DNA from 2 places in the Mesorhizobium sp. W050 genome. Region 1 is predicted to be linked to the other one. Evidence: riboswitches for the same ligand, from Rfam matches in the RefSeq annotation. Region 1 holds a riboswitch; the other holds the start of a gene.
What was found. Region 1 has a riboswitch for thiamine pyrophosphate ahead of ACYG9Y_RS16330 (YkoF family thiamine/hydroxymethylpyrimidine-binding protein). Riboswitches for the same ligand answer to the same signal wherever they lie in the genome.

Region 1 (9,907 bases):
CTTTTCGAGGCCGGAGCCCTCCAGCGCCGCCGCAATGGCGCCAACCGTCTTGCGCTCCTCGGCGTCGGTGTCGGTCGATGGATCGGCCGGCGGGTTGAGCAGAAACGCCCGCTTGCCGCGCCGCAAGACTTCACGCAGCGCCTCGACATCGAGCACATCGGCAACCGCGGCCTCCGCGCCCTGTTCAACCAACCATGCGGCCTTCGACTCGTCGCGCGTCACCACCGTGACATCCTCGCCCTGCCGCAACAGCGCCATTGCCGCCGCCGAGCCGACATGGCCGGTACCTCCAAGAATGACATGCATGGTCTCGTCCTTCCCTTGCTGATTCATGCCGGATTAATGGCTGGGGCGGCGAAGGGTTCAAAAATCGGGGGACGATGCTGACAGGAGGTGACGCTGACTTTCCCCGCAATGCACGGCGCAGGGGTCGTTCGCATCTTGCAAAATTATGGAACGAGGTCGTGCCCAGCGAGTTATATTAGCGCAACCTTGAATAGGAGGCAGCTATGAGAAAGCTCCTGCTTGCTTCGGCTATCGCTATCACTGCGGCGGCGGCGATGATCGCCCCGGCGAATGCCGGCGGGCGCGTCGTGATCGGCAACGGCTACTATGACGATGACTACAATGACAGCTATGGCGACTATTACGATCGCTATGCTCCTCGCCCCTACTACCAGTATGATGCCTACGATAACGGCTTCAGGTACCACAGGTATCACAGGCACCATCGCCATTGCCGCATAGAGTTGGTCAAGCACTGGCGCCATCATCACAGGATCGTCGAGGAAATTCGCGTTTGCGAACGGTGATCCGATAGGGTGAAACCGGTTCGGCCGGCATCTGCCGGCCGGCCGCTTCACTACGCGGCTGCCGGCCTTATCGCGGCTTCCGCATCAGCATCATCCCGTAATCCACGGCCAAAAGGTCGAGCCCGACCTTCAACAGCTTCACCACCACATCTCGTCCCTCGCCGGTGCGTTCGGCGAGCGCCTTCACCGACTGGCCTTCGAGGCAGATTTTGCGAACCACCTCCGCCACTTCCCAGTGGGCCATGGCGGCGATGGCATGGGTGTGGGCGCGGCCGGCGTTGAGCACGCGGTCGGAGATGCCGCCATTGATGCGGCCGCCGTCAATGCGCTCTTCCCACGGCATCGGCCGCAGCCCGTCACGCGAGGCGCGCTCGAAATCGTCGCGAAACCGCTGGCCGGCCTCACGCTGCTGGCGGGTCAGCGAGGTGATGCCGACCAGCGGATCGACATTGCGCACCCGCACGATGCCGCCGGTCGCGGTGTAGCCGTCATTGGAGACCTCGTAGACGCGCCGCGCCTCTTCGGTGCCGACGCTCAACCGCTTGCGGCCGAAGCGATCGTCCTTCAGCGCGAAATCATGGCCGATCTCGCGGCGGATGCGCACCTGCTCGGCTTCGCCTATGGGGAGTTTTGGTGGCTGCCGTTTCTGCGCGGTTTTTTTGCTCATCGGGGGATCCTTGTGGGATTGGGTTGTTGAGCCGGAAGGTTGGCGTTCCTTCGCGCCCCCCTCTGCCCTGCCGGGCATCTCCCCCACGAGGGGGGAGATTGGCAGCTTTGGTCATGTCGCTGACTTGCAACGCCGGCGATCGGCAAATGCCGTGGTGACATCCGATCTCCCCCCTTGAGGGGGAGATGGCCGGCAGGCCAGAGGGGGGCGCTGTCCCGCCGACCTTTCGATCATTGGTGATGTCGTTCCCGAGGCGAGAACCGAGCCTGGCCGCTCACACCACCTCCACCACCGGCCGATGAAACCTCGCCTGATGATATTCGCAGTAACTCTTCAGCGCCCTTGTGCGCAGGCCGCAGCACAGCATCTCGGACCCCGGCCGGCTGCCGGGAGCATCGTTGTCGGGGTCTTCCTCCAGCGTCATGTCGAGCGGCGCGCGGCAGCGGTTGAACAGGCAGTCGATGAAGCGCATGGCGGCGACATGCGGCTGGCGCCCGAGCGAGGCAGGGCGCGGCGCCGGCACATTGAAGCGGTAGATTTCGCCGTCCACCACCAGCCGTCCTTCGGCCGGGGTGGAGCGCGCCGGACGGGCTGGCAACAAAGGCCTGGCCGGCGTGTGTCTGGCTTGCCTGGCGACCGGTGTGGCCGGTGCGGCCTGCTTCGAAACTGCAGGCCACCTTACCGGCTTGCTCGGCTGAACCGGCAGAATCTTCCCTGCCGTGTTCTCGTTTGCCGCAGTCTTCCCCGTCGCATTCTTCCTCGGTCGGCCGCCGGACCTGCCGCCTCTGGGGTTGGCGAAGCCGATGGTCTTCAACGCGCTGTTGCGGTGGACGATGCCGATGATGGCATTGCGCGAGACCGGACTGCCGCGCAGCGCCGTGAAGCGGACGGCGATCCCTGTGGCCGACAGGCCATCCCCCAGCCAGACGGCGATCTCCTGCAATTCGGTCTCGGTATAGGCAGTCATGTCGGTATCCATTGATTGCGCGCGCAAAGGCGGAGCGCCGGCCCGAGGCCTACGGGAAAAAATCAGAGCGGATGGTCGGTGCGGTCAGCCGATACTGGCGGCCGGCAGCGCGCTGGCGAGATGCCGCAAGGCGGCTTCGGCGGCCGCTTTGGTGAGGGCGGAAACCGCCCTGCCCGTCAGCCGGTCGAACAGGATGACGGTGCCGTCTTCCGTGCGGATGCAGGAGATGCCCTGCCCGCCGGAGACAGCCCTTGGCGCACCGGCGGCGCCATGGGCCGAAGAGGTGGCCGGAGCCGGGAGAGGAGCGGCTCCGGCCGTTCCGGTCGATCGGGGGGACGACGGTTCGACCGGATCCGGGGCAAGAGCCCCGGTTTGCGTCCGGACCGGGGAGGAGGACAGCCCGGACGATGGGAGAAAGCTGACGATGTCTGCGGAAACGCTTGCGGTTTGTTCGATCATGCGCTAAGCGTACGATATGTACGAAACGTACGCAAGCGAAATCGTACATATTGGACGATAAATTTCAGGCAATTTGTACGATGCAGGAACCGAGGCACAGATTGCAGCAGGCGCGGGCGGAGGCGGGTTATGCCTCGCCGAGCGACGCGGCGCGGGCATTGCGCGACATCAACAAGAACACGCTGATCAGTCACGAGAATGGTAACCGGCCGCTGTCGCGCAAGGCGGCGGAGAAATACGGCCGCCTGTTCGGCGTCGATCCCGGCTGGCTCTTGTTCAACGGTGACGGCGGCAGCCTTGCGGGGGGCCATTTCGGCTTTGACGAGTCGGGCCGGCAGATCCCGATGCCGTCGCTGGCCACCGTCGATGTGCCCATCGTCTCATGGATCAGCGCCGGCGAACTCGGCAGCCAGGATACGGTGGTCAATCTCAGCGACTATCCGACCATCCCCACCACCGATCTGGAGCAGGGCCAATGGATTGCTCTGCGCGTCGACGGCCCGTCGATGAACAAGATCTCGCCACCGGATTCGATCATCTTCGTCAACCTCAGGGACAAGCGGCTGGTGACCAATGGCTGCTACGTCATTTCGGACGAATCCGGCCAGGCCACCTACAAGCGTTACCGCCCCAACGAGAACCCGCCCTTCCAGCCGGCCTCCTACATGGACATCCCGCCGCCGGCGCTGGAAGGCGCCATCACCATCATCGGCCGGGTGAAGCGCTCGATGATCGATATGTGAGGGAGAAGGCGGTGAGGCGCAATCTCCCCCCTCGAAGGGGAGATGGCCGGCAGGCCAGAGGGGGTCGCCGCGCGTAAGGCGCTGACGTCCTCTGTCCGCGATAGGAAGTCGCGTCAGGACGTACCCACCCCCTCTGTCGCCTTCGGCGACATCTCCCCCTCGAGGGGGGAGATTACGCGCCCAAAAACTCGTTCGTAAAATACCCCCCGAAATCCGGCTTCTCCTTCAGAACCTTGCCATCGCCATCGAGCAATATGCCGGCCCTGAAGAGGTAGGTTCCGATCGCCTCGATCTTGGCCCTGGCGATGGTGCCGATGACGCCGTCCTGGCTGCGCAAGAAGTGTCCGTCGACCAGCATTTTCAGCGAAGCGTGGATCAGCGCCGGGTCGGTCAGCGCATCCCTGTTGGAAGCGATCAGCAGATCGCCGGCTTCCTGCGGGTGATCGCAGGCAAATTGGTAGCCGCGCCGCGTTGCCTCGACTAAGGCCGATGCGGCCTTCGGGTTTGCCTGGAGATATGCATTGCTGGAGGCGATCAAGGTGGTGTGCTCGTCGGGCACGCCGTAGTCGGCGTAGCGGAAGCCGCGCTGCCTGACGCCTCTCAACTCGGCAGCGACGCCTTCCCAGGTCGAGACCTCCAGCGTGAAGTCGACCGAGCCGTTGGCCAGCGCCTCATAGGCCGAGGTGCCTAATGTCACCGTCTCGAAAACGCCCTTGCCGCCATCGTGGCGGATGATGGTCGAGATCAGCGTGTTTTCCCAGGCGCTGCCGAAGCCGCCATAGGTCAGACCGTCAAGGTTTTTCGGGCCTTTAATCTCACTACGGTCCGCGTTGAAGACCAGCTGTCCGGTCTCCTGCTGGACCACGGCGTAGACCGCCTTGAGATCGGCGCCGGCAGCCCGCTGGGTGAACAGGCCGACGCCGGCAATGCCGAAATCGGCGATGCGGTTGGCGACCAGCGTGCCGGCGCCGGTATCGCCATAGGGCAGGATCTCAACATCGAGCCCAGCCTCGCCGTAAAACCCTTTGTCGCGGGCAACGAACAGGCCGACATGGTTGGTGTTGACCGTCCAGTCGAGCGCGACGGTGATTTTTTGCGTAGCCGCATGAGCGCGAGAGGCCAGCGGCAATCCGGCGGCCAGCGTCAGCAGCAAAGCCTGCCGGCGTGTGAATTCGGTCATGAAAAACTCCTTTGAGCGGTCTGCGGAAACAAGCCCCGGTCAGTCCCGGGATTGAGCAGCGTGTCGAGGATGTCGGCTTCGAGCGCGGCGGCCTGGCGCGCGGCATCGCCGCCGGTGGTGCGCGGGCGCGGCAGCGGCACGGCAATCTCGCCGATGATGCGGGCCGGCCGCGCCGACATCAGATAGATTCGATCCGAGAGGTAGACGGCTTCGCGCACGTCATGGGTGATCAGCAGCGCGGTCCAGCGGTGGCGCTGCCACATGCCTTCCAGCCAGCGCTGCACACCCGCGCGGGTCAGTGCATCCAGCGCGCCAAAGGGCTCGTCGAGCAGCAGCATGTCGCGCTGCTGCACCACGGTGCGCAAAAGCGCCGCGCGCTGGCGCATGCCGCCGGAAAGTTCCGCCGGCAGGCGCGCTCAAAGCCGGCAAGGCCGAACTCGGCAAACAGCGGCGCGACGTGCTCGCGTGCCGCCTTGCGGCCAAGACCCTGAACTTCCAGCCCCAGCGTCACATTGTCGATGACGCGCCGCCACGGCATCAGCGCGTCGCGCTGCGGCATGAAGGCGAAGGGGCTGCCCTGCAATGGCGCGCCGTCGAAGCGCATGTCGCCCTCACCTTTCAGCGCGCCGGTCAGCAACTGGAACAGCGTCGACTTGCCGGCGCCGGAAGGGCCGAGGATGGAGACGAACTCGCCGGCCGCGACATGAAGCGAAATGCCGGCGAGCACCTCAAGCGCGCCGAAGTTCTTCCTGATGTCCCGGAGTTCGAGCCGCGTCATTGACGGTTCTCTTCTGCAGCTTCAACCTTGCCGTCGCGGCTTTCGCTCCCCGCATTCTCCCAAGGCATGGCGAAACGCTGGACGAGCACGACAATGCCGAACAGGATCAGCGTGAGCGCGGCGCTGACGGCGACGGCAGCGAGCACCAGATCGGGCCGAAAGTTGTTCTTGGCATTGAGCATGTAGATGCCCAGCCCCTTCGCCGCCCCCGCATATTCGGCGAAGATCGCGCCGACCACGGCGTAGGTGACGGAGATGCGCAGCCCGGCGAAGAAATAGGGCAGCGCCGAAGGCAGGCGCGCCAGCCAGAAGATACGCCAGCGCCCTGCCCCCATGGCGGCGAGCATCTGCGAAATCTCCTTGCTGGTCGCAGCAAAACCTTCGACCAGCGCGACCATCATCGGGAAGAAGGTGACGAGCGCCACAAGCAGGATTTTTGGCATCAGCCCGAAGCCGAACCACAGCACGATGAGCGGCGCGATCGCGACCAGCGGCAAGGTCTGGCTGACGATCAGCAGCGGAAACAGCGCGCGGCGCAGCGGGGCCAAGAAATCGACCAGCGCCGAAAGCACGAAGGCAGCGACCAACGAGCAGGCGAAGCCGGCTGATGTGGCGCGGACGGTGGGCATGGTGTTGTCGGCGAGTGCGGCGCGATGCTCCCAGGCCTGCTGCAGCACGCGCGACGGCGGCGGCAGCATGATGGGGGCAGCGCCGCCATAGCGGGCGTAGAGTTCCCAGGCCGCGAGGAGCAAGGCGAAGGCGATGGCGGCAGGGATGGTCTTGGCGATGGCTGCGGCTAATCTCCCCCCTCGAGGGAGAGATGTCGCCGAAGGCGACAGAGGGGGTCGTCTCGCATAGGGCGCCCACGCCTTGCCGATGCAAAAAGGGCGTCGGCGCTCCACGCGGTGGGACCCGCTCTGGCCTGCCGGCCATCTCCCGCTCAAGGGGGGAGATTCGTGGGCATCGCGGTCTTCGCCAATCGCCAATGGCTCCCCTCCTCTTTGTGCTGAGGGGTCAGAGGCATCTCCTCCACGCAATGGGTCAGATAAACCAGCCACGGCAACATCCTCGAGGAACGACGCTTGAGCCGCGGCTCAGACCCCGCTCGGGCTGTTCGCCGAAATCGTGATGTCGAGGGTGACGTGGCCGGCGCCGGGGCCGAAGCGGCAGAAGGCCTCGTTGAGCGTGGCAAACACCGCACCGGCATCGCCGCGCAGTTTGGTGCAGAAGTTCTTTGAGCGTTCAAAGACGCCGGACTGTTTCAGGAAATCGATGCAGCCATAGATCTCGTCCATATGGTCGCCTGTGCCCATCACATAGAGCGAGAACTGCGCCGCCACCGGCTGGCCGGTCGACGGCGTGGCCTGGACAGCGCGGATCGCGGCGATCTTGCGCTCGTCCAGCGGAATGGCGGGGCCGCCGGTCTCGTCGGAGCGGCAGATCGGATCGTCGGGCTCGCCCGGACAGCCGCGCGAGACCGCTGCCGAAAGCACGCAGTGCTTGCCGCTTCTGGCCGCCGCGACGAACAGGTCGCGCATGGCGGGAAACAGCACCTCGGGCGGCCCGACCATAAGCGTCGAGATGTCGTCGGTTTCGATCCGCAGCCGGTCGCGCCACGGATCGAGCGCGCCGAGCGCGCCAAGGATGACGCCGACGAAATCGTCGGTCATGGGATAAAGGGAAATCTGTGCGCCTGAAAACATCGCCCGCCTCGCTCCGCTGGTATTATCCAGATCAGCTTTAGGGTCCGAAGGCTTGCCGCCCTCATCTCAGCCCCGACCATACGGAGCACCCCTGTGGATGAGCGGGTTAAAGCATTGTTCGCGACATTGGGGAAGCCGTTTGTTGAAGGCACTGCGGCAAAGTGTTTTGGGCCAGACGGGCCGGGCGCCCGGGCGTTCAGAGCGACTCGTCAGTTCGTTGCGTTATGAGATTTCCACGAATTTCTTATAACTGCGTTGAAATTCAAGCTGATAAACGTAATTACAAGAAAACGGCAGAGCCTCCGCGCAGCCCTTACGGTTTCTGCATTTCCTTATCCGCGACCCCATCCGAACTGTGCTGCTGCGTCGCTAGGGCTTGCCTGTGCTGGTCCCCTCGCCCCAGCGCTACGCCATCCACAAGCTGATCGTCGCCTCGCGACTCGGGCCGAGCGCTGGGGCCAAGCGGGAGAAGGATCTCCATCAAGCGCGCCTGCTGACCCAAGCGCTCGAAGCCACGCGTCGCCAGGACGACCTTGCCTTCGCCTTCATGGACGCGTGGGACAAGGGCGAAAACTGGCGCGAGACGATCCGGCGCGGCCTGAACCTGTTCGACGCCGACACGAGGGAAACAGTCAACACCATCCTGGGAAAATCCCTCCGCGAAATTGGTGCGAGTCCTGAAGGATTCACGATGCGTGATTAGCTGAAGCGACCGCTGCTATATTCATTGTCATCGTCCCAACTGTACGAAATTGGCTTGACGCTCGTTCGTACATAAAGTACGATATCTCTTTTCGCAGAGAGGAATGTCCTTGAGCACAGCGAACCATGTTGCCTTCGCCGATCTCTCTCGTCCTTTGCTGTCACCCCCGTCATTGCCGCCGCCCTTGTTGCCGCCGCCTTTATTGCCGCCCCCTTTGTTGCCCTTGTCATTCGATCAGTGCGAACGCCTCGCCGGGGCCTGGCGAATGGCCAGCCAGGACATCGCCGACGACATCCGCTTCATCCGCCAATATCTGAAAGTCGTTGCCGAGAAGGACGAGAGGCTGTCGACCGGCACCCTTGTTCACAGCCGCGCCTATGTCGAGGCCTGCGCCGGCTGGCTGCCACAGACTGTAGCGCGCTATCTGCGCCACCTGCGCCAGATCACCGAATGCGAACTGGCCATGACAGCTGCCGGGATTCGCTTTGCGCTGTCGAGTTATGCCTGGGAGGCATGAGGGCGCCTGTCGCCAAACACAAGGAATTGCGCTGCCCGTCGCAGGCGCAATTCGTCAGGTTGAGAGGCTCGGGCGCGCCTGAACGGCGGGCGCCAAGGATGGCCCGGCCAGCTAATTCCGGCCTTGCTTTATTTCGACTGGCCTTGTTTCAACTTGGCCTTATTTCGATTTGGCTTTGCCGGACTTTGCGGCGGCAGGCTTCGCTGCCTTTGACTTGGCGGCTGCCTTGGCGGGCTTGGCGTCAGCTTTCTTCGCCGCCTTTTTTGGCTTGGCGACCGCGCCATCGACTTCAGCCGTGGCCTGCTCCCAGTGTTCCTGATGCGCGCCTTCAGGCCGGCCGGCCTTTTCCCAAATCTCGTGCGCGCGCTGGCGAATGCGGTCCTGTTTGTCGTCCGTCACTTAAGCCTCCGTGGTTGGGTCCGGTCGGTTGGTCCAGATTCCACGAAAACATTAGCCGAAAATTCGGCCGGCGTCTTGAGTGACGAGACATCTCAGCGCGGGTCGGAAATCACCGCAACGCCGAGCAGCGCCGCTTTCTTGACGATCAGCCCCGCGAGGTCGGCATCCGAACGATCGGTGCCGGTGCGCTCCCGCAGGAGCGCGATCGCTTCCTTCATCGATAACAGCGCCGTGTTGCGCTCGGCCAGCAACTTGTCGCAACACGCCGCAACATTGGCGGAGTTCGGGGTCTCGACATGCGGCAACATGGCAATTCTCCTTTCATCATGTTCGTCATTCGGCCCTGCCGCCCTTTTGGGAAGAACGACAGGGCCGTATCACCGATGAATGGTTAGGTTGTCGAGCGTTACTCGACCACCTCGACAATCCTGCGCGTGCTGGGGTCGACCAACACGGTATGGTTGTCGACGACGGCGTATCTGTACTGAACGTCGGGAACCTCCTGCAGCTCGACAGTGTCAGGCAAGGCAGTGCCGACATTCAATTCGACGCCGAGCAGATTGACCGAGGCAAGCGGATGTTTCTTTACGTACTGGTGCACGACCGTGCGCTGTTCCGGGGTGATGATCACCTGCTGCTGTGCCGGCTGCGTGACGATGACCTCGTCGGCGGCGGCAATGCCGATACCAGCGATCATGGCGAGCCCGGCGACGGCGGGAATAAGGATGGTTTTCATCTTCGTCTCCTGTCGTTGTTGGCGAGCTCCGCCGTGTTCCCGCATGAGGCGAAAACAGCGCAGATCGAGGTGGCGGGCTCCTGGAGGCAAACGCAGCCGGTACGGTCTTGTTCCGCAAGCGGAGACTAAATTGATCGGCTTCCCGGTCATGCCAGCAGAACCCGCACCCGCAAGATTCGCATTGAAGCACAATCCCTCAGGAGACCTTCGACGTGGACGATGCACGGCTCCAAATTCCGGTGG
Region 2 (9,907 bases), 2.4 Mb from region 1:
TTCTCTTCCTGCGCGGCGATCTTCACATTGGCGTCCGGCTTGTGCTTCTTGAAGTCGAGGAAAGACAGGCTGTCATTGATGGTGGCGTCGGCGCGGCCGGTGAGCAGCAGCTGGATCGACTGGTCGAAGCCGTCGGTGCCGACGAGTTCGGCGCCGTTGGTCTCGGCGAGCTTGCCGAAATTCGATGTCAACGACTGTGCCGACTTCTTGCCCTTGAGGTCGGCGAAGGTCTTGATGTCGGTGTTGTCGCCGCGCACGATCAGCACGGCCTTGGAGGCGATGTAAGGATCGGAGAAATCGTACTTGGCCTTGCGCGCGTCGGTGATGCCGACCTCGTTGATCACGGCGTCGTAGCGGTTGGCGTCGAGGCCGGCGATCAGCCCGTCCCATTTGCCTTCGAGGAACTCGACCTTGACGCCGAGCTTGTCGCCGATCGCCTTGGCGATCTCGACGTCGAAGCCGACCAGCGCGCCGGAAGCATCATGATAGGTGAAGGGCGCATAGGTGCCTTCGGTGCCGACTTTGAGGGTGCCGGCCTGCTTGATCTGGTCAAGATTGGCGCCGGCATGGCCTGATGTAACAGCCAGAACCTGAAGCGTTCCGGCGACGATGAGCGACTTGAGCCATTTCATTTCTGTGTGATCCCGTCCTTGGCCGGTGTCCGGCGCTTGTGAGAGCCGGAAACTGACAGATACAGCGCAGCAAAATAAGGAACCAGATTTCAAAAAAACGACGATCCAGAAATCAGATTCTCAAAGCAGCTCGGATCGGTGCCAATAGTCCCGATCTGCGGTGTCGATGCGCCCTGTCGGACCGCACAAAACAACCGCCATCGGCGGCGGAACCAATCCCCGGTGTGGCACGTTCATGGCTTGTTGTAGGGCGCCGCGTTTCCATTTCAAGAACCCTTGGCTGCGCTAGGCCCGAAGCAATTCCAGGAAAGTGGGAAAGCGGTTTCCCTCGGAATTGCGTCAAACAGAGATAACGGCCGCCAGGCCGTCCGAAAATGTCCGGGAGCAGGAGCGCGGCATGATCGAAGACACGGCAGGACGGACCATGGTCCGCACGGCAATGAAAGCCCCTTACCTCGAGCGCGATGAGGAACATGTTCTCGCCTTGCGCTGGAAGGAAGACCAGGATCAGCAGGCGCTGCATCAGATTACCGTCGCCCATATGCGGCTGGTCATCTCCATGGCTTCGAAATTCCGACATTACGGCCTGCCGCTCGGCGATCTGGTCCAGGAGGGCCATGTCGGGCTGCTGGAAGCAGCCGCGCGTTTCGAGCCGGAGCGCGAGGTGCGCTTCTCGACCTATGCGACATGGTGGATCCGCGCTTCGATGCAGGACTACATCCTGCGCAACTGGTCGATCGTTCGCGGCGGCACCTCTTCGGCGCAAAAGGCGCTGTTCTTCAACCTGCGGCGCCTGCGCGCCCGTCTTGCCAACGGCGCCGAGCCGATCTCTAACGCCACGCTCTACCGCGAAGTCTCGGTAGCCCTCGGCGTCTCCGAGGCCGATGTCGAGAAGATGGATTCCAGGCTTTCAGCACCTGACTCTTCGCTCAACGCACCCCTCGCCGATGAGGCCGGTACCACCGAGCGGATGGACTTCCTGATTTCGGACGATCCATTGCCTGACGAGGTCGCCGGCGACACCATCGACGTCGAACGGCGCCTGATGTGGCTGAAGACGGCGCTCCGCGCGCTCAATGCCCGCGAACTCAGGATCATCGAGGAGCGTCGGCTGACCGACGAAGGTGCGACGCTTGAGGCGCTCGGCGAGACGCTCGGCATTTCCAAGGAGCGTGTCCGCCAGATCGAGGCCCGCGCCATGGAAAAGCTCAAGCTCGCGCTGGTCAAGCAGAACCCCGAATTCATGGCAGCGTGAGATTGCCAGGAACAGGGGTACCGCCCCGAGTTATCTCAGAAAAGTTATCTCAGAAAAAAGCACTACGAAGGCTGGGGTTTCTGACGAAGACCGGCGCTATCTGTCCGTGACGATCTTGACCTTGTCGCCGGCCGAAACCGAGGCGCCCGGCGACATCGCGTTGAGCACGCGGAACAGATCGAGCTTGCGGTCGACGCCGACCATCTGCGCCGAAAGTGTGCCCATCGTCTGCCCGGCCTGTACCGTGACGACGCGGATATGCAGCGGCTTCAGTGCCGCTTTCTCGGCGGGGCTGAGCACGCGGAACGAACCGCTGACCGAGCGTGCCACCGGATCGAGTGTCGTGCTGGCCGAGGGGGCCGCTGTCAAAAGCCGGTAGACTTGGCCGCCGGCGCGGATCACCGCAATGTCGAACTGCCAGCCATCGGCGCCGGCGTGCGCTGTCGCCGCCTCGTTGCCGTCGATCGTCTCCTGGCGCACACTGGTCTCGTCGAGACCGGCCACCCAGCCGCTTCTGATGTAGTCGGTCAGCGCACGATCCTTGTCGATCGACACACCGTCGAAGCGGATCGCCATGTCGCCGGGACCGGTCGCCGTCACCGCCGCCGCCGAATTGTCGATGATGAAGCCGTCGGGCACCGTGAACGAAACGCCGAGGCCCGGATGCAGGAAGGTCTGGCCGCGCACATAGCCCTCTTCCGGCGTGTCGCCATAGAGCAGGCCGTCTATCCCGGCCAGGAAGGAATCGCGGTCGCGGGTGCCGATGCCCGGCGCGCCGAACTGGCGGGCGTGGCGCTGCGCCAGATCAATTCGCTGCGGCGTGTTGGGGTGCGTAGCCAGGAAGTCGAGGCTGGCGTCGGTGGCGCCGCTGATCGAGCGGAAATCGGTATAGGCCGACATCGACTGCAGGAAACGCCCGGCGGCATAGGGATCGTAACCCGCCTCGCCGATCGATTTGATGCCGATCGCGTCTGCCTCCAGCTCCTGGTTGCGCGAGAACTGCGCCAGCCTCAGCTTGCCGCGGATCAATGCCTGCTTGGCGGTCGGACTGTCGCCCAGCACATCGGAGACCACCTTGGTCGCCAGGCCTTCCTCGGCCTCGAGCTGCTGTCGCTGCAGACCGTGATTGGCGGTGACGTGGCCCATCTCATGCGCGATGACGGCGGCGAGTTCGGCCGAATCATTGGCCAGCGCCAGCAGGCCGCGGGTGACGTAGAGATAGCCGCCCGGCAGCGCGAAAGCGTTGACGTTTGGCGAATTGAGGATGGTGATGCGATAGGTCTGGGTCGGATTGGCCGACACCACGGTCAGGCTGCCGACAACCTTGGCCACCATGCGCTCGAGCTTGGGATCGGAATATTCGCCGCCATAGGTGGCAAGGATGCGCGGATGCTGTGCCTTCGCCAGTTCGGCAAGCTTGCTGTTGGCGGCGACATTGTCGACCGTGATCGGCTTGTCGGAAGGCTGGAAGCCAGATTCCTGCACTTCGGGAGGCGTGAACATCTGGCAGCTGGCCAGCGCCACGGCAAGGCCGGCCAGCGCGAGGAAGCGCACCAGCGGTCTGCGTTTCAAAGTGTCAGTGCCGGTCGGCAGCACGGCGTTCCTTCAGCTCTCGGCGCATGATTTGGACCGGGGTCCGCGCCAGCGAAAAATCGGTTTTCGTTGGCAATCCTGCACACATCAAAAAACCTACAGCGTTTACGCATCCGGCCGGATGCGGCGCTGTAGGGGGCAAATCACGGCTCGTGCCGGACCAGTACTAAGCGGACCTAGCCACATCGACTGGACCATGGCAAGCAAGCGCCACATCACCTGTAGCCGGTTTGGTCGTAAATTATGTCCGCTTCCGGGCAATATCGCGTGATCCGCCCGAACTTGCGCCGATATAGCGCCGAAACGCTTCAGGGCCAGTGCCGTCGAAAAAATCGGCGGCAGGTCCCGTCGCGGCAACCCTGCCATTGTCCAGAAAAACCATCTGCTCGCCGATACGGCGAGCGTCTTCCGGCTGATGCGTGACGAACAGCACCGTCATCGCCCGCTCGGCATGAACGCCGGCCACCAGGTCGAGCATGTCGTCGCGCAGTGCTGGCCCGAGCGAAGCGAACGGCTCGTCGAGCAGCAGCACTGGCCGGTCGCGCACCAGAACGCGGGCGAGCGCTACGCGCTGCCTTTCGCCGCCGGAGAGTTCGCGCGGCAGGCGCATCTCCTTGCCGGCCAGGCCGACGCGGTCAAGCGCCTCGGCGATTGCGGCGCGATCGGCGTCGGTCAGGTTGAGCGATGGCGAGCGGCCGAGCCCGACATTCTTCTCCACCGAGAGATGAGCAAACAGATTGTTTTCCTGGAATACCATCGACACCGGCCGCGCCGAAGGCGGCTCGGCGCCGACATCGGCGCCGCCGATCAGCACACGACCGGACTCCGGCGTCTCGAAACCAGCCACCAGATTGAGCAAGGTCGATTTGCCCGAACCACTTGCCCCCATGATGGCGGTGATCTTAGATGTATGGAATTCGACATCGAACAGGAATGACGTTTCGCCATAGCTGAACGAGACCTTGTCCAGCCGGACAGTCGTGCCTTTCTCCACAGCGGACGTCACGATCTCTCTCCCCGTCCCAGCCAGTCTGCCGCGACCACCAATGCAAGGCAGACCGCCCCGAGCAGCAAAGCCAGCCCGGCAGCATCGGCCGTGCGATAGCTGCCCATGCGCGCCAGCAGGAGATAGGGCAAGGTCTGTACCGAATCGCTGCCGAACAGCGCGATGACGCCGAGATCGCCGAGCGACAGTGCCATGGCGAAGGCAAAGCCGGTGGCCAGCGGCCGCCGGAGCGATGGCCAGTCGACCAGAAGCAGCCGGTTCCAGCCCGCAATGCCGAGCTGCGCGCACAGCTTTTCGTGGCGCTCGCTCGCCGCATCATAGGCCGGGCGCATCGCGCGGATGGCAAAGGGCATCGCCATCACCGCATTGACGATGACGACCATGACCGGCGCGATGGCAAAGACATCGCTGACCGTGCGCAGCAGGAGAAACCAGCCGGCGCCGATGACAATGGGCGGCACGACGAGGACGAAGCCGGCGCCGGTGTCGGTGGCATGTTCGAGCAATGAACGGGCACTGGACCGGCGGCGCAGCGACAGTGCCCGCCGAGCCATGATCAGCGATAGCGACAGCGCCACCGAAAGTAGCGCCGCCGAGAGGGCGAGACCGGCGCTGGTCAGGGTCGCCTGACGCACGGCACTCTCGCCCGCCAGCCGGCCGAGATCGGCGCCGAGGCCGGACGCGACGGTGGCCGCCATTGGTCCGGCGACGAACAGCAAGGCGAGCACGATCAGGACGGCGTTGAACGCTGTTTCTGCTTTGCCGGCCAAGTGATAGCGGCGCGGCGCGACAGGCAAATTGGCGTCGCCGGTCACATTGGCGCCGAGCCGCGTCAGCGCCAGCATGACGGCGAAAGTCAGCGCGATCTGTAGCACCGTCAGCGTCACCGCTCGCGCCGGATCGAAGTCGAAACGCAGCGCCTGATAGATGGCGACTTCCAGCGTCGTCGCCGCCGGCCCGCCGCCGAGGATCAGGACGATGGTGAAGGAGGTGATGCAAAGCATGAAGACAAGCCCGGCGACGCCCGGCAGCGCGGCGCGCAGCACCGGCCACTCGATCAGCCGGAAGGCTGGCCTCGCCCCCATGCCGAGCTGGCTCGCCAGCCGCCATTGATCGGCCGGCACCGTTCCCAGCGCTTCGAGGAACAGCCGGGTGGCCAGCGGCAGGTTGAAGAAGACGTGGGCGACGAGGATGCCCGACAGCCCATAGATGTCGGGCCAGCTCTGGCCACCGATCGCGGCGAAATAACCGGCGCGGCCATAGAGCGCCAGTATTCCCAGCGCTCCGACAATTGCCGGCAAGGCAAGGGGAACAGTGAATAGCTGCAGGATGAAGCCGCGTCCGAAGAAGCGCGGATGCCGCGACAGCGCCCGGGCGACGAAGAGCGCCGGTACGGCGGAAAGCAGAGTCGAGAGCGCAGCCTGCCAGAGCGTGAAGCGGACAACGCGCAGGAGATAGAGGTCAAAGGCGGACGCGGCGCCGGAAAGGTCGTGCGCGCCTTCGCGGATAAGGCCGGCGAAGGCGCCACCGATCAGCAGCGCGATTGCCGCAAGCGCGACAATGCCGGCCGTGATGCGGGGGTCAGAGCGTTGCACTCTTTACCGGGCGTCGCGTTCCTTCGCGCCCCCCTCTGTCCTGCCGGACATCTCCCCCACGAGGGGGGAGATTGGCGGTTTTAGCGCTCCGCTCATTCCTGCAGCTTCGGAGATTGGCGAAAGTCAACGTAAAGGCCAATCTCCCCCCTCGTGGGGGAGATGTCCGGCAGGACAGAGGGGGGCGCCGTAGAGCACTCATCTTTTGACTATACAGCCAAATCTACTTGCTCATCACCGCCAGCCATTCATCCACCCAGGCCTTGCGATTTGCCGCGACCTCTTCCGGGCTGAACAGCAAGGTCTTCGCCGGCTTGACCAGCCTATCAAAAGCCGGATTGAGCGGCTTGTCGGTTTTCCCGGCCGGGAACATCCAGTTGGTCTCCGGAATGACATCCTGGAATTTCGGCCCGGTCATGAAGGCCAGGAACTTCGCCGCCAGCGGATTCTTCGCGCCCGTGGTGGTGATGCCGGCGACCTCGATCTGCAGATACTCGCCTTCCTCGAACGAGGCCGCCTGGTAGCGCCCGGTGTTCTCCGCCACCATGTGGTAGGCCGGCGACGTCGTATAGGAAAGCACCATCGGCGCCTCGCCCTTGGTGAACAGGCCGTAGGCCTCGCTCCAGCCCGGCGTCACCGTCAGCACTTTGCCCTTGAGTTTCGCCCAGGCTTCCGGCGCCTTGTCGCCATAGACCGACTTAACCCACAGCAGCAGGCCAAGGCCCGGCGTCGACGTCCTCGGATCCTGGATGACGATCTTGTCGGCGGCATCGCCCTCGACCAATTCCTTCAGGCTCTTCGGTGGGTTCTTCAGCTTCTCGGTGTCGTAGACGACGGCGAAATAGCCATAATCGTAGGGCACGAAAGTGTCGTCGCTCCAGCCGCCCGGCACGTTGTTTTCAGCCACCGCGCCATGTGGGACAAACAGGCCGGAAGCCTTGGCTTCCGCGGTGAGGTTGGTGTCGAGGCCAAGCACGATATCGGCTTTGGTCGACGCACCTTCGAGCTTGACGCGATTGAGCAGCGCGACGCCGTCGGCCACCGACACGAAGTCGACGCTGCAGCCACACTCGGCCTCGAATTCCTTCTTCACCTGGGGGCCTGGACCCCAGTCGGCAGTGAAACTCTCATAGGTATAGATCGTGAGTTTTTCCTGCGCGCACGCAGGGCTTGCCAGTAGCGAAACAGCAAGCCCAAGCGCTGGGACAAGACGGGACAAAAAAATGCGCATCGGCGCCTCCTTCATTCGTGTTGAAAGGAATTGAGGCGTCGGGCTGTCCGAAGCGTCTAATCCCTCCGCCGGTACAAACCGGATCAGGTTCAGCGGGTTGGCGAGACTGCCTCTCAGCCGGTCCGCGAAGATCGCGTCCGGCACCCCGTTAGAGCGTTTCGACACATAGGCCCGGCCAAGGTGCCACGCAAGTGGAAGTTTGCCCGAGCGTGATCCCGGAAAGTGGAATCCGTTTCCGGAAAAAGATCATGCTCCAACAAAGAGTGACGGTGCCGCTCGGCCTTCCGTTTCGTCGGCGGGGCTGGTAAGGGCCAGCGGATATGAGCACATTCACCATCCTGCTTGGCGGCGATCTCGTCCGCACGCCGCGGCTCGACCGCCAGGTCGCGGGCACGCGCGTCATCGCCGCCGACGCCGGCATCGATCATGCCCGCCTGCTCGGCGTGATGCCGGAGCTGTGGGTCGGCGATTTCGATTCCGTGCCGGCGGACCTGCCTGCCGATCTCGCCGCCGTGCCGCGGGAGGTGTTTCCTCCCGAAAAGGACAAGACCGATGGCGAACTGGCGATCGCGGCGGCATTGGAACGCGGCGCCACCAGCCTGGTGCTGGCCGGCGCTTTCGGCGGCAAGCGCGCCGACCACGCCTTCCTCCATCTGGCGCTCAGCCTGCGGCTGGCCGAGGCCGGCACAAAATTGCTGTTGACCAGCGGAGCGCAGGAAGGCGCCCCTCTGCTGCCTGGCAAGGCCGGCTTCGACTATGCCGACGGAACGCTGTTTTCGGTGCTCGGCTTTTCCGATCTTTCGGGCCTCACCGTGTCCGGCGCGAAGTGGCCGCTCGACCATGTCGAGGTCGTGTTCGGCTCGTCGCTGACCATCTCGAACGAGGTCAAGTCCAACACGACCGGGGGCGGCCTCGAAATCGCGCTCGGCCATGGCCGCGCGCTGCTGCTCGCCCACCCCTACCCCTTGCCTGAAAGCTGACATGGCCCCGCCCCTTCTCAACCTCGACGGCATAAGACTGACCTTTGGCGGCACGCCGCTGCTCGATGGCGCCGAACTGACGGCGTCCGCCGGTGACAAGATCGCGCTCGTCGGCCGCAACGGCTCCGGCAAGTCGACGCTCCTGAAGATTGCTGCTGGTCTGATCGAGCCGCAAGACGGCGAGGTCTTCCGCCAGCCTTCGGCAACGGTGCGCTATCTCCCGCAAATGCCCGACATGGACGGCTTTGCCAATGTGCGCGCCTATGTCGAGGCCGGGCTTGGGCCTGCCGACGATCCCTACCGCGCCACATATCTGATGGAGCATCTCGGCCTCGCCGGCACGGAGAACCCCAACGATCTCTCCGGCGGCGAGGCGCGCCGCGCAGCACTTGCCCGCGTCATGGCGCCCGAACCCGATATTCTGCTGCTTGATGAGCCGACGAACCATCTCGATTTGTCGGTCATCGAATGGCTGGAAGAAGAGCTTGTCCGGACGTCTTCGGCGCTGATCGTCATCTCGCACGACCGTCGCTTCCTCGAACGCGTCTCGCGCGCCACTGTCTGGCTCGACCGTGGCCAGACCCGCCGCCTCGACAAGGGCTTTGGCCATTTCGAGGAATGGCGCGACCTTGTGCTGGAAGAGGAAGAGCGCGAACAGCACAAGCTCGGCCGCCAGATCGTGCGCGAGGAGCATTGGCTGCGCTATGGCGTGACGGCTCGCCGCAAACGCAACATGCGCCGCCTGGGCGAACTGCAGACCATGCGCCAGCGTTTTCGCGGCCATCGCGGCGCCGAGGGCTCGGCGACCATGGTGGCCAGCGACGCCGCCGAATCCGGCAAGCTGGTGATCGAGGCCAAGAACATCGAGAAGAGTTTTGGCGACCTGACCGTGGTCAAGGGCTTCTCGACCCGCATCCAGCGCGGCGATCGCGTCGGCCTTGTCGGGCCGAACGGCGCCGGCAAGACGACGCTGTTGAAGATGCTCACCGGCGAGATGAAGCCCGATGCCGGCTCGGTGCGGCTCGGCACCAATCTGGAAATCGCCACGCTCGACCAGAAGCGCGAGGCGGTCGATCCGGCCGAGACCCTGGCGCAGTATCTCACGGACGGGCGCGGCGAAAACCTCGTCGTCAATGGCGAGCAGCGCCATGTCGTGTCCTACATGAAGGATTTCCTGTTCAAGCCGGAACAGGCGCGCACCCCGGTGCGCGAGCTGTCCGGCGGCGAACGGGCGCGGCTGCTCCTGGCGCGTGTTCTGGCGCGGCCGGCCAACCTTCTGGTGCTCGACGAGCCGACCAACGATCTCGACATGGAGACGCTGGAACTGTTGCAGGAACTTGTCGCCGGCTTTGCCGGCACGGTCATCCTGGTCAGCCACGACCGCGACTTCCTCGACCGCACCGTCACCAGCATCATCGCCCCGGACGGAGGCGGCCGCTGGATCGAATATGCCGGTGGCTATTCCGACATGCTGGCGCAGCGCGGCGGCACCCGGCTCGACGACCGCAAGGCGCGCGCCAAGGCCGAAGCCAGCGATGCGCCGGCGCCGGGCAAGAGCGAGCCGGCAGCGCCAAAAGGGCCGTCTAAGAAACTGTCGTTCAAGCAGAAATTCGCTCTG

Region 2: another riboswitch for thiamine pyrophosphate. It lies ahead of thiB (thiamine ABC transporter substrate binding subunit); the one in region 1 lies ahead of ACYG9Y_RS16330 (YkoF family thiamine/hydroxymethylpyrimidine-binding protein).

Annotation. Positions count from the first base shown of each region.
Region 1 is NZ_JBTTIH010000001.1:3,346,492-3,356,398, forward strand. Features, by position in the region: gene ACYG9Y_RS16285 (NmrA family NAD(P)-binding protein) at 1-306, opposite strand, end outside; gene ACYG9Y_RS16290 (hypothetical protein) at 510-812, shown strand; gene ACYG9Y_RS16295 (DUF6456 domain-containing protein) at 880-1,479, opposite strand; gene ACYG9Y_RS16300 (hypothetical protein) at 1,754-2,446, opposite strand; gene ACYG9Y_RS16305 (hypothetical protein) at 2,531-2,905, opposite strand; gene ACYG9Y_RS16310 (LexA family transcriptional regulator) at 2,986-3,648, shown strand; gene ACYG9Y_RS16315 (ABC transporter substrate-binding protein) at 3,821-4,828, opposite strand; partial or broken gene ACYG9Y_RS16320 (ABC transporter ATP-binding protein) at 4,825-5,606, opposite strand; gene ACYG9Y_RS16325 (ABC transporter permease) at 5,603-6,445, opposite strand; gene ACYG9Y_RS16330 (YkoF family thiamine/hydroxymethylpyrimidine-binding protein) at 6,701-7,309, opposite strand; TPP riboswitch at 7,300-7,412, opposite strand; gene ACYG9Y_RS16335 (GSU2403 family nucleotidyltransferase fold protein) at 7,692-8,012, shown strand; gene ACYG9Y_RS16340 (hypothetical protein) at 8,278-8,529, shown strand; gene ACYG9Y_RS16345 (DUF2934 domain-containing protein) at 8,689-8,928, opposite strand; gene ACYG9Y_RS16350 (hypothetical protein) at 9,021-9,236, opposite strand; gene ACYG9Y_RS16355 (DUF1236 domain-containing protein) at 9,335-9,664, opposite strand.
Region 2 is NZ_JBTTIH010000001.1:5,727,085-5,736,991, reverse strand. Features, by position in the region: gene ACYG9Y_RS27730 (amino acid ABC transporter substrate-binding protein) at 1-632, opposite strand, end outside; gene ACYG9Y_RS27725 (RNA polymerase factor sigma-32) at 1,030-1,887, shown strand; gene ACYG9Y_RS27720 (M48 family metalloprotease) at 1,984-3,390, opposite strand; gene thiQ (thiamine ABC transporter ATP-binding protein) at 3,722-4,486, opposite strand; gene thiP (thiamine/thiamine pyrophosphate ABC transporter permease) at 4,483-6,081, opposite strand; gene thiB (thiamine ABC transporter substrate binding subunit) at 6,302-7,309, opposite strand; TPP riboswitch at 7,353-7,467, opposite strand; gene ACYG9Y_RS27700 (thiamine diphosphokinase) at 7,630-8,289, shown strand; gene ACYG9Y_RS27695 (ABC-F family ATP-binding cassette domain-containing protein) at 8,291-9,907, shown strand, end outside.